4 regions of the Halomonas sp. 707D4 genome follow, and region 1 is predicted to be linked to each of the others. Evidence: predicted binding sites of a transcription regulator. Region 1 holds the regulator's gene; each other region holds the start of a gene.

Evidence for each region. Region 1 encodes PhoB, which activates phosphate uptake and scavenging genes when phosphate is short. Its sites were predicted from a motif close to TGTCATANNNNTGTCANA; they were not measured.
Region 2: ugpB (sn-glycerol-3-phosphate ABC transporter substrate-binding protein UgpB) is a predicted target of PhoB. The motif match lies at 888-905, and genes of this name have one in related genera.
Region 3: BIS11_RS13835 (glycosyltransferase family 1 protein) is a predicted target of PhoB. The motif match lies at 977-994, and genes of this name have one in related genera.
Region 4: BIS11_RS03110 (Na/Pi symporter) is a predicted target of PhoB. The motif match lies at 1,239-1,256, and genes of this name have one in related genera.

Annotation. Positions count from the first base shown of each region.
Region 1 covers NZ_JAMZBD010000049.1:6,123-8,321, reverse strand. The annotation lists gene phoR (phosphate regulon sensor histidine kinase PhoR) at 1-487, opposite strand, end outside; gene phoB (phosphate regulon transcriptional regulator PhoB) at 491-1,180, opposite strand; gene ubiA (4-hydroxybenzoate octaprenyltransferase) at 1,273-2,163, opposite strand; gene BIS11_RS03740 (chorismate lyase) at 2,197-2,199, opposite strand, start outside.
Region 2 covers NZ_JAMZBD010000149.1:2,794-4,992, reverse strand. The annotation lists gene argE (acetylornithine deacetylase) at 1-736, opposite strand, end outside; gene ugpB (sn-glycerol-3-phosphate ABC transporter substrate-binding protein UgpB) at 1,008-2,199, shown strand, end outside.
Region 3 covers NZ_JAMZBD010000374.1:460-2,658, reverse strand. The annotation lists partial or broken gene BIS11_RS13840 (exoribonuclease II) at 1-914, shown strand, start outside; gene BIS11_RS13835 (glycosyltransferase family 1 protein) at 1,044-2,165, shown strand; partial or broken gene BIS11_RS13830 (lysylphosphatidylglycerol synthase domain-containing protein) at 2,137-2,199, shown strand, end outside.
Region 4 covers NZ_JAMZBD010000039.1:1,372-3,570, reverse strand. The annotation lists gene BIS11_RS03110 (Na/Pi symporter) at 4-1,176, opposite strand; gene BIS11_RS03105 (helix-turn-helix domain-containing protein) at 1,315-1,614, shown strand; gene BIS11_RS03100 (bile acid:sodium symporter family protein) at 1,611-2,199, opposite strand, start outside.

The DNA of each region.
Region 1 (2,199 bases):
TCAAGGGCTCGCCGTACTCCCGTGAGGCGAAGTAGCGCACGAACCCCGGGTCGCGCAGCAGGTTGGTGATGTGCTGGCCCCGGTCATGAGCGGTCTGCAGTCCGAGCATCTCGGTGGCGGCGCTGTTCCACCACTCGAGATCACCGTGGCGGTCGAGCATCACCACGCTGTCGCGCATCGCCTCGGAAGACTCCTGAATGCGTGCAAGCATGGCCCGCAGGCGCCCCTGGGTGATGCGCTGGCTTTTCTGGTAGCGGTACAGGCGATCGAGCAGGTCGCCCCATAGCCCCTTGGCGGCGGGCGGCTCTTCGCTGGGCTCGAGAGTGAGCCACTGGTAGAGCGCGCGCAGCTGACGCAAGTGGTGGAAAAGGCACGCCGCCAAACCGAGGGCGAGTCCGAAGCCCGGGGCGCCGAAGAGCCAGCCCAGCACGACGCCGAGCGTGCCCAGCCACGCGATGCGCCAAAGCTCCCGGCTCCACAGGTGCATGCGTTACACCCGGGCGGAGAAGCGATACCCCGTGCCGCGTACCGTCTGGATCAGGTTCTGGTGCGCCTCGCCCAGCGCCTTGCGCAGCCGGCGGATATGCACGTCGACGGTGCGCTCCTCCACGTAGACGTTGCCGCCCCATACCTGATCGAGCAGCTGGCTGCGCGTGTAGGCGCGCTCCTGGTGGGTCATGAAGAACTGCAGAAGACGATACTCGGTCGGCCCCATCTCGAGCGCCTTGCCATGAGCACTCACCCGGTGACTCACCGGGTCGAGCAAGAGGCCGTTGATCTCGACCGGATCTTCCATGCCGCGCGGCGTGGTACGGCGCAGCACGGCCTTCAGCCGTGCCACCAGCTCGCGCGGCGAGAAGGGCTTGGTGATGTAGTCGTCGGCACCGGCTTCCAGGCCCTGGATCTTGTTGTCCTCCTCGCCCTTGGCGGTGAGCATGATGATGGGCAGCTCTGCGGTCGCCTCTTCACGCTTGAGACGACGGGCAAGCTCGATGCCGCTGGTGCCGGGCATCATCCAGTCGAGCAGCAGAAGATCCGGCTGGTGATCGACCACCAGGGCGTGGGCATCCTGGGCGTTGTCCGCTTCCAGCACGCGGTAGTCCGCCATTTCCAGCGCCACGGCGATCATCTCGCGAATCGGCGCCTCATCGTCGACGATCAAAACGGTCTTGGCGGTCATGGGCGGGCCTCGGGGTTCCGGCGAAGGGGGTCGATGACATAGCGATGACAATCACACCATGGCCAGGTGACATTTTTATGACAAGCGTTACATTAGCCCGCCACCGGCCAATAGCTCAAGGCGAGCCCGGCAAAGAGCACAAGCCCCGACCAATGGTTGTTCAGAAACGCCTGGAAACAGGCGTCACGCTCGCGGTGGACGATCAAGCGCTGCTGATGCACGAAGGTAGCGGCCATCGCCGCGAGCCCCAGCCAGAAGAAGCCGCCCAGTCCCACGCGAACGCCGACCCAGGCCAGGAGCGCGAGCGTGGCCAGCTGCAACAGCCCGATGATGAGCCGGTCGGCATCGCCGAACAATACGGCGGTGGACTTGATGCCGATCTTAAGGTCATCGTCGCGGTCGACCATGGCGTACTGGGTGTCGTAGGCGACGGTCCACAACACGTTGGCCAGAAACAGCACCCACGCCTCCAGCGGTACATGGCCGAGCGTGGCGCCGAAGGCCATGGGAATCGCCCAGGAGAACGCCGCCCCCAGCACCACCTGGGGGAAGTGGGTGTAGCGCTTCATGAACGGGTAGGCGGCGGCAAGCAAAAGCCCGCCCACCGAAAGCATCACGGTGAAGGCGTTGGTCAACAGCACCAGGATGAACGACACCGCCACCAGCACGATGAACAGCCCCTTGGCTTCGGTTTCGCTGATTCGCCCGGTCGCCAGCGGCCGGTGCCTGGTGCGCTTGACGTGGCCATCGAAATGGCGGTCGGCGTAGTCGTTGACCACGCAGCCCGCCGCACGCATGGCATAGACCCCGGCGACGAAGATCAAGAGCAGCCCGCGTCCCGGCACGCCCTCGGCGGCGACCCACAGCGCCCAGAGGGTCGGCCACATCAGAAGCCAGGTGCCGATGGGCCGGTCCAGGCGCATCAGGGTGATGAAATCAGCCGCCCGGGACCACCCGGTCGGGCGCAGCAGAGAACGGTCCATGCTTACCTCGTCAAGACAAAACGCGGTTCAAGCCTA
Region 2 (2,199 bases), on a different contig from region 1:
TGATCGCCGTGCCACCCTTGATCCTGCCCACGTGCAGGCTCGTGTGGGGCACGTTGAACGCCTCGTCCACCCGGCCCTCTTCCACCAGCGTGGCCATGGTGTCCTCGATGAAGGTGACCAGCCGCGCGGCGACGTGGATCGCCGAGGTGCCCTGGTTGACCTGGCTGCTGTGCGCCTCGACCCCGGTGACCGTGGTGCGCAGGTTGGTCGCGCCCTTCTGGGCCACCACCGGCTGCATCAGGGTCGGCTCACCGACGATCACGTGAGCGGTGGTGGAGTAGCGCTCGAAAAAGCGCTCGATCAGCGCAGGCGCCCCGACGCAGCCGACCTCCTCGTCATAGGAGAAGCCGAAGTAGATCGGCTGGGCGAGCGGCGCCTCGACCCACTCGGGAACCTTGGAGAGCGCGCAGGCGATGAAGCCCTTCATGTCGCAGCTGCCGCGGCCATAGAGCCGGCCATCGCCGCCATCGTGGAGCGTGAACGGGTCCGTCGACCAGGGCTGGCCCTCGACCGGTACCACGTCGGTGTGGCCGGAGAGCATCACCCCGCCCGGCGTGTCCGGGCCGATGCGGGCGATCAAGTTCGCCTTGGTGCCGCACGGGCTCGTCACCCGCTCCGAAACGACGCCGTAGCCGGCGAGGTACTCCTCCACGAACGCGATCAGCGCGAGATTGGAGCCTTTGGAGGTGGTATCGAAGGCGACCAGGCGGGTCAGAAGCGAAATGGCGTCAGTCATGGGGCTCTCTCATGGGCTCTCTCACGGAGCTCTTTCACAGAGCTCTCTCACAGAGCTCTCGTTGGTTGTGCAATGGCGTTCACCCTATCACCGGCCACTGTTATCGCCTACTGCCAAAGTTGCATGAATCTTGCGCCCGCCGCCGGTTATCGTTCATCAATCTGTCATCTAAACTCACTACTGTTCGGTGCACCCAAAACCTCAACAAACGCACTGTGCCACCTGGCGATGCCAGGGCGACAAGGAGCCTACTATGTCTAAGGAGACTACTATGTCTCGTTTCACGTTACGCGCGCTGTCGGTCGGTATCGCGGCCGCCACCCTGAGCGTTTCCGCCCAGGCGGCGACCGACATCACTTGGTGGCACTCCATGGGCGGCGAGCTCGGCGAGCGCCTGGTCGGCCTGGCCGAGGAGTTCAACGCCACCCAGGACGAGTACCGGGTCGTTCCCTCCTACCGGGGCGAGTACGAGCAGACCATGGTCAACACCATCGCCGCCTTCCGCGCCGGCGAGCAGCCGCACATCGTGCAGATCTACGAAGTGGGCACCGGCACCATGATGGCCGCCCGCGGCGCGATCTACCCGGTGTTCGAGCTGATGGAAGAGCACGGCAACACCTTCGACCCCAATGACTACCTGCCCGTGGTGACCGGCTACTACACCGACACCGACGGCAACATGCTGTCGATGCCGTTCAACTCCTCGACGCCGATCCTCTACTACAACAAGGACGCCTTCGAGGCCGCCGGCCTCGACCCACAAACGCCGCCGACCACCTGGGCACAGATGGGCGAGATGGGCCAACAGATCGTCGATGAAGGCGCGGCGCAGTGCGGCTTCACCATGGCCTACGCGGCGAACTGGATCGGCCTCGAGAACTTCTCGGCACTGCATAACCTGCCGATCGGCACCCAGGAGAACGGCTTCGGCGGGCTCGACACCGAGTTCGACTTCAACGGCGAGATGCAGGCGCGCTTCTGGGATCAGTTGAAGGAGTGGAGCGACAGCGGCGTCTACAGCTACGGCGGCCCGGCCAGCGGTCCGGACGCGGCGCCCTCGTTCTACGCCGGCGACTGCGCGATGTACATGAACTCCTCGGCGTCGCGCGCGGACGTGCTGGCCAATGCCGACTTCGAGGTCGGTTTCGGCATGCTGCCTTATTATGACGACGTCGACGGCGCCCCGCAGAACTCGATCATCGGCGGCGCGACCCTGTGGGTGCTCGCCGGCCACGAGGAAGACGAGTACGCCGGCGTGGCGGAATTCCTCGAGTTCCTGTCGCTGCCGGAGGTGCAGGCCGAGTGGCACCAGGAGACCGGGTATCTGCCGATCACCACCGCCGCCTATGAGCTGAGCCAGGAGCAGGGCTACTACGACGAGAACCCGGGCGCGGACATCGCCATCGAGCAGATCAACCTCAACGAGCCCACCGAGAACTCCAAGGGCCTGCGTTTCGGCAACT
Region 3 (2,199 bases), on a different contig from region 1:
GCGAGCTGACCGAGGCGCGCACCGCCTGGCGCAACGCCCACGCGCTGGTGTTCAAGGACCGCCCGGACTACGTGTTCGAGCTGGACGAAGCGGGCAACGTGCTGGCGATCAATACCGAAGAGCGGCGCATCGCCAACCGCATGATCGAGGAATCGATGATCGCCGCCAACGCCTGCTGCGCGGACTTCCTCGCTTCTCACATCGGCCACGGCATCTTCAACGTGCACCGCGCCTTCGAGCCGGAAAAGGCCGAAGCCGCCCAAGAGTTCCTCGCCGGCCAGGAGATCACCGTGGGCCTCGAGGCGCTCACCGAGCTCGAGCACTACAAGGAACTCAAGCGCGCCCTCGAAACCCGTGACGACGCCTGGCTCGACGCGCGCCTGCGCCGCTTCCAGGGCTTCACCACGATGTCCGCCCAGCCGGGCCCGCACTTCGGCCTCGGGCTTGCCGCCTACGCCACCTGGACCTCGCCGATCAGGAAATACGGCGACATGGTCAACCATCGCCTGATCAAGCGCGTGCTGAAAAGCGAGCAGGCCCCGGCGGAAGCGAGCCAGGCGCTCACCGAGCAGCTCACCGAGCGTCGCCGCCTCAACCGTATGGCCGAGCGCGACGTGAAGGACTGGCTCTACGTGCGCTACCTGACCCCGGCGGCTCAGAATCAGGAGGTGTTCGAGGCCGAGATCATGGCGATCAACCGCGGCGGCATGCGCGTGCGCCTGCTCGCCAACGGCGCCACCGCCTTCGTGCCCGCTCCCTTGATGCACGCCGATCGCGACAAGGTGGTGATCGACGACAAGGAGGGCCGCATCCAGATCGAGGGCGAGGAGCGCTACAAGCTCGGCGACGCGCTGCGCGTGGCCCTCACCGAGGCGCGCGAGGAGACCCGCTCGCTGGTCGCACGACCGGCCTGACCTCTCCTTCGCCCGCACCTTACGCCACGGCCCTTGCCGTGGCGTTTTCGTTCTGGTCGCGCTGTCGTCGAACTGTCTTATTTCTGCTCTATGGTGATCCGATGACACTTGCGTGGCGCGGAGATGACCTTGCATACGGCCGATATCACCATGTTCCATGCGCCGTCCAGCGGCGGCGTACGTACCTACCTGCAGGCCAAGCACCGCGTCTTGAACGCCGCCGGCGTGCGTACCAGCCTGCTGGTGCCCGGCGCCGAGCGCGATAGCCTGGGCGACCTGCATACCCTGGCCGCCCCGCACCTGCCGCTGGGCCAGGGCTACCGTTTTCCGCTGCGCCGCAGGGCCTGGCGCGAGGCGTTGATCGAACTCTCCCCGGATCTCATCGAGGCCGGCGACCCCTACGTCACCGCCTGGGCAGCCCTCGAGGCGGGCCAGCGCCTGGGGGTGCCGGTGGTGGGCTTCTACCACTCCGACCTTCCGCACCTGATGGGCGATCGTTTCGGCGAGCGCGTGCGCGACCGGCTGATTCGCTACGTGGTCGACCTGTACCGGCGCTTCGACAGCGTGCTCGCTCCCTGCCAGGCCATGGCCGAGCGCCTGGTGGAGTGGGGCGTGGCCAACGTGCGGGTGCAGCCGCTGGGCGTGGATCTCGAACGCTTTCATCCTCGCCACCGGGATGCCTCGCTTCGCGCGCGGATGGGGATCGGCGAGGAGAAGCGCCTGCTGATCTTCGTCGGGCGCTTCTCGCGGGAGAAGAACATCGATGTGCTGCTTGCCACCCTGCAGCGGCTGGGCAGCGACTACCACCTCTTGTTGATGGGTCCGGGCATGCCGACACGGGTGCCGGCCAACGTGACCGCGGTGAGCCGCTGCTGCGGCGTGCACGAAGTGGCCACGGCGCTGGCCAGCAGCGACGCCCTGCTTCACGCCGGCACCCGCGAGACCTTCGGGCTGATCGCCCAGGAGGCGATGGCCAGCGGTCTGCCGGTGATCGGCGCCCGCGCCGGCGCGCTGATCGAGAACGTGCCGCTGGGCGGCGGCATCCTCTGCCCGCCCCTGGACCCGGAGGCGATGAGCGAGGCCTGCCGGGCGCTGTTCGCCAACGACATCGCCGCCAGCGGCCGCTTCGCCCGCCACTTCGTCGAGCGTCGCTTCGGCTGGCCCACGGTGATCGGCGAGCTGCTCGATCACTACCGCACCCTGACCGCCGCCGAGTGCCACGATGCCCTCTCCCGAACCCGTTCGCGCTAGGTTTCGCCTTCGCCGTTACCAGCTCGTGCTGCTG
Region 4 (2,199 bases), on a different contig from region 1:
TCCTCACAAGACGGTGACGGCGATCAGAAGCGCCGGCAGCACGATGAACACGCCCAGCACCCAGCCGGCCGCCAGGGCCTTGCGCTGCGCCCCTACCCGGCCAAGCCACTGGGCGCCCTTGACCGGCAGCAGGCGCAGAAACGGCACGCCCCCGATGATCACGACGGCGAACAGGTTGAACAGCAGATGCACCACGGCGATCTCGAGCGCCAGCATCGCCGTCGGGCCGGAGATGGCCGTGGCGGCGAGCAGCGCGGTCATGGTAGTGCCGAGGTTGCTGCCGATGGTGAACGGGTAGATCTGGCGCAGCGTGAAGGCGCCGGAGCCCGCCATGGGCACCATCAGGCTGGTGGTGGTCGAGGAGGATTGCACCAGAAGCGTCACCAGCGCCCCGGAGGCCACCCCGGTGAGCGGGCCACGGCCGATGGCGCTGAGCATGATCTGGCGGGCGCGCCCGACCATCAGCGCCTTCAAGAGCTTGCCGATATAGCGAATGCATAGAAAGATCAGCGCCACGCCGAGCAAAATCATCGCGATGCCGGGCATCATGCCGGGCAGCATCGAGGCGAGCCGCTCGATCAGTCCGGTCACCGGCTCCGTCGCCCGCCCTACCACGTTGACGCTTTCCATGGAGAGATCCGCATCGCTGTAGAAGAGCCCGGCGATCACCGAGGCCATTCGCTCGAGCGGGCCGAACAGGATCTCGATGGGCAGCAGGATCACCACCGCCAGCAGGTTGAAGAAGTCGTGCACCGTGGCGGCGGCGAAGGCGCGTCGAAACTCGTCCTTGTTCCTGACGTGACCGAGGCTCACCAGGGTATTGGTGACCGTGGTGCCGACATTGGCGCCCATCACCATGGGTATTGCCACCGCGACCGGCAGGCCCCCGGCCACCAGGGCGACGATCACAGAGGTGACAGTGGAGGAGGACTGGATCAGGGCGGTGGCGACGATGCCCACCATCAGCGCGACGAAGGGGTTGGTGGCGAACTCGAACAGCCGCTCGGCGTGATCGCCGGTGGCGAGCTTGAAGCCGTCGCCGACGATGGATACCGCGCAGATCAGAAAGTAGACTAGCAGCAGAAGTGTCAGCCACTGGCGCAGCCGGCCCTGCCTGGCCTGCTGACCCTGGTCGAGGTAGCTCTCTTGCGTGGCGCGGCTGGTCGTGTCGATCATGGCGATACCCTCCCGTGGTGTGCAACGCCCAAGGTGCCTACCACCTCAGGGTGGACGCGGGAGGTGACACCCAAGTGACACTTCGACGACACCCGCGAATCGCGCGGCTTTCCCCTCACCACGCTGCCGGAAACCACCATGACCGATGCCCTGAGCAAGACCCGTTCGAGCTTTTACCGCCGCCTCTACGTCGCCTACCTCATCGACCATGGCATCCACAGCGTGCCCGACTTGATGACGGCGACCGGCATGCCCCGGCGCACTGCCCAGGACACCATCGCCTCCCTGGGCGAACTCGATATCGACTGCGTCTTCGAACCCACCCAGGGCGAGCGCCACAACAGCGGCCGCTACGTGATCAAGGCGTGGGGCGCGATCGACCCCGCCTGGGTGGCGGCCAACGCCGAGCGCCTGGGCACGGCCCTGGGCTATCGCTAGCGCCTGACCAGCAGGCGCGCCGCCAAGGGCGAGGTGATCATCTGGATCACCGCGAAGAACGCCGCGGGAATGGCGACCTCCGCCGGAAGGCCTGACGCGGCCACGAACGCCGCGGCGATGCTGAACTCCTTCTTGCTGGTGGTGAACAGGAAAGCGATCACCTCCTGGCGGTCGCGGGTGACGAGTCGCGATGCCAGGCCGACGGCGTAGCCGGCCAGGTTCAGGCACAGGGCCGCGGCGGCGATCACCAGCGCGTAGGCGCCGTACCCCAGAATGGTCGCCGCGTTCGGCCCCACCACGGCCAGCAGGATCAAGAGGTACACCAAGGAGCCCAGGCCCGCGTAGAGGTCGTCGAAGCGAGCGAAGAAGCCGCCGAACCCGGTGCGCAGCGCCACGCCCAGAAGCGTTGGCAGCAGCACGATCATCACCAGTTGCCCCACGATCGCCCCCAGCGGGCTCGCAAGCTCGATCCCGGTCAGCCAGACGAACAGAAACGGCACGATGAGCGGTGAAAGCGCCGTGTTGAACGCGTTGAACACCGCCGCCATGGCTACGTTGCCGCGCGCCATGAGCACCAGAAGCGGT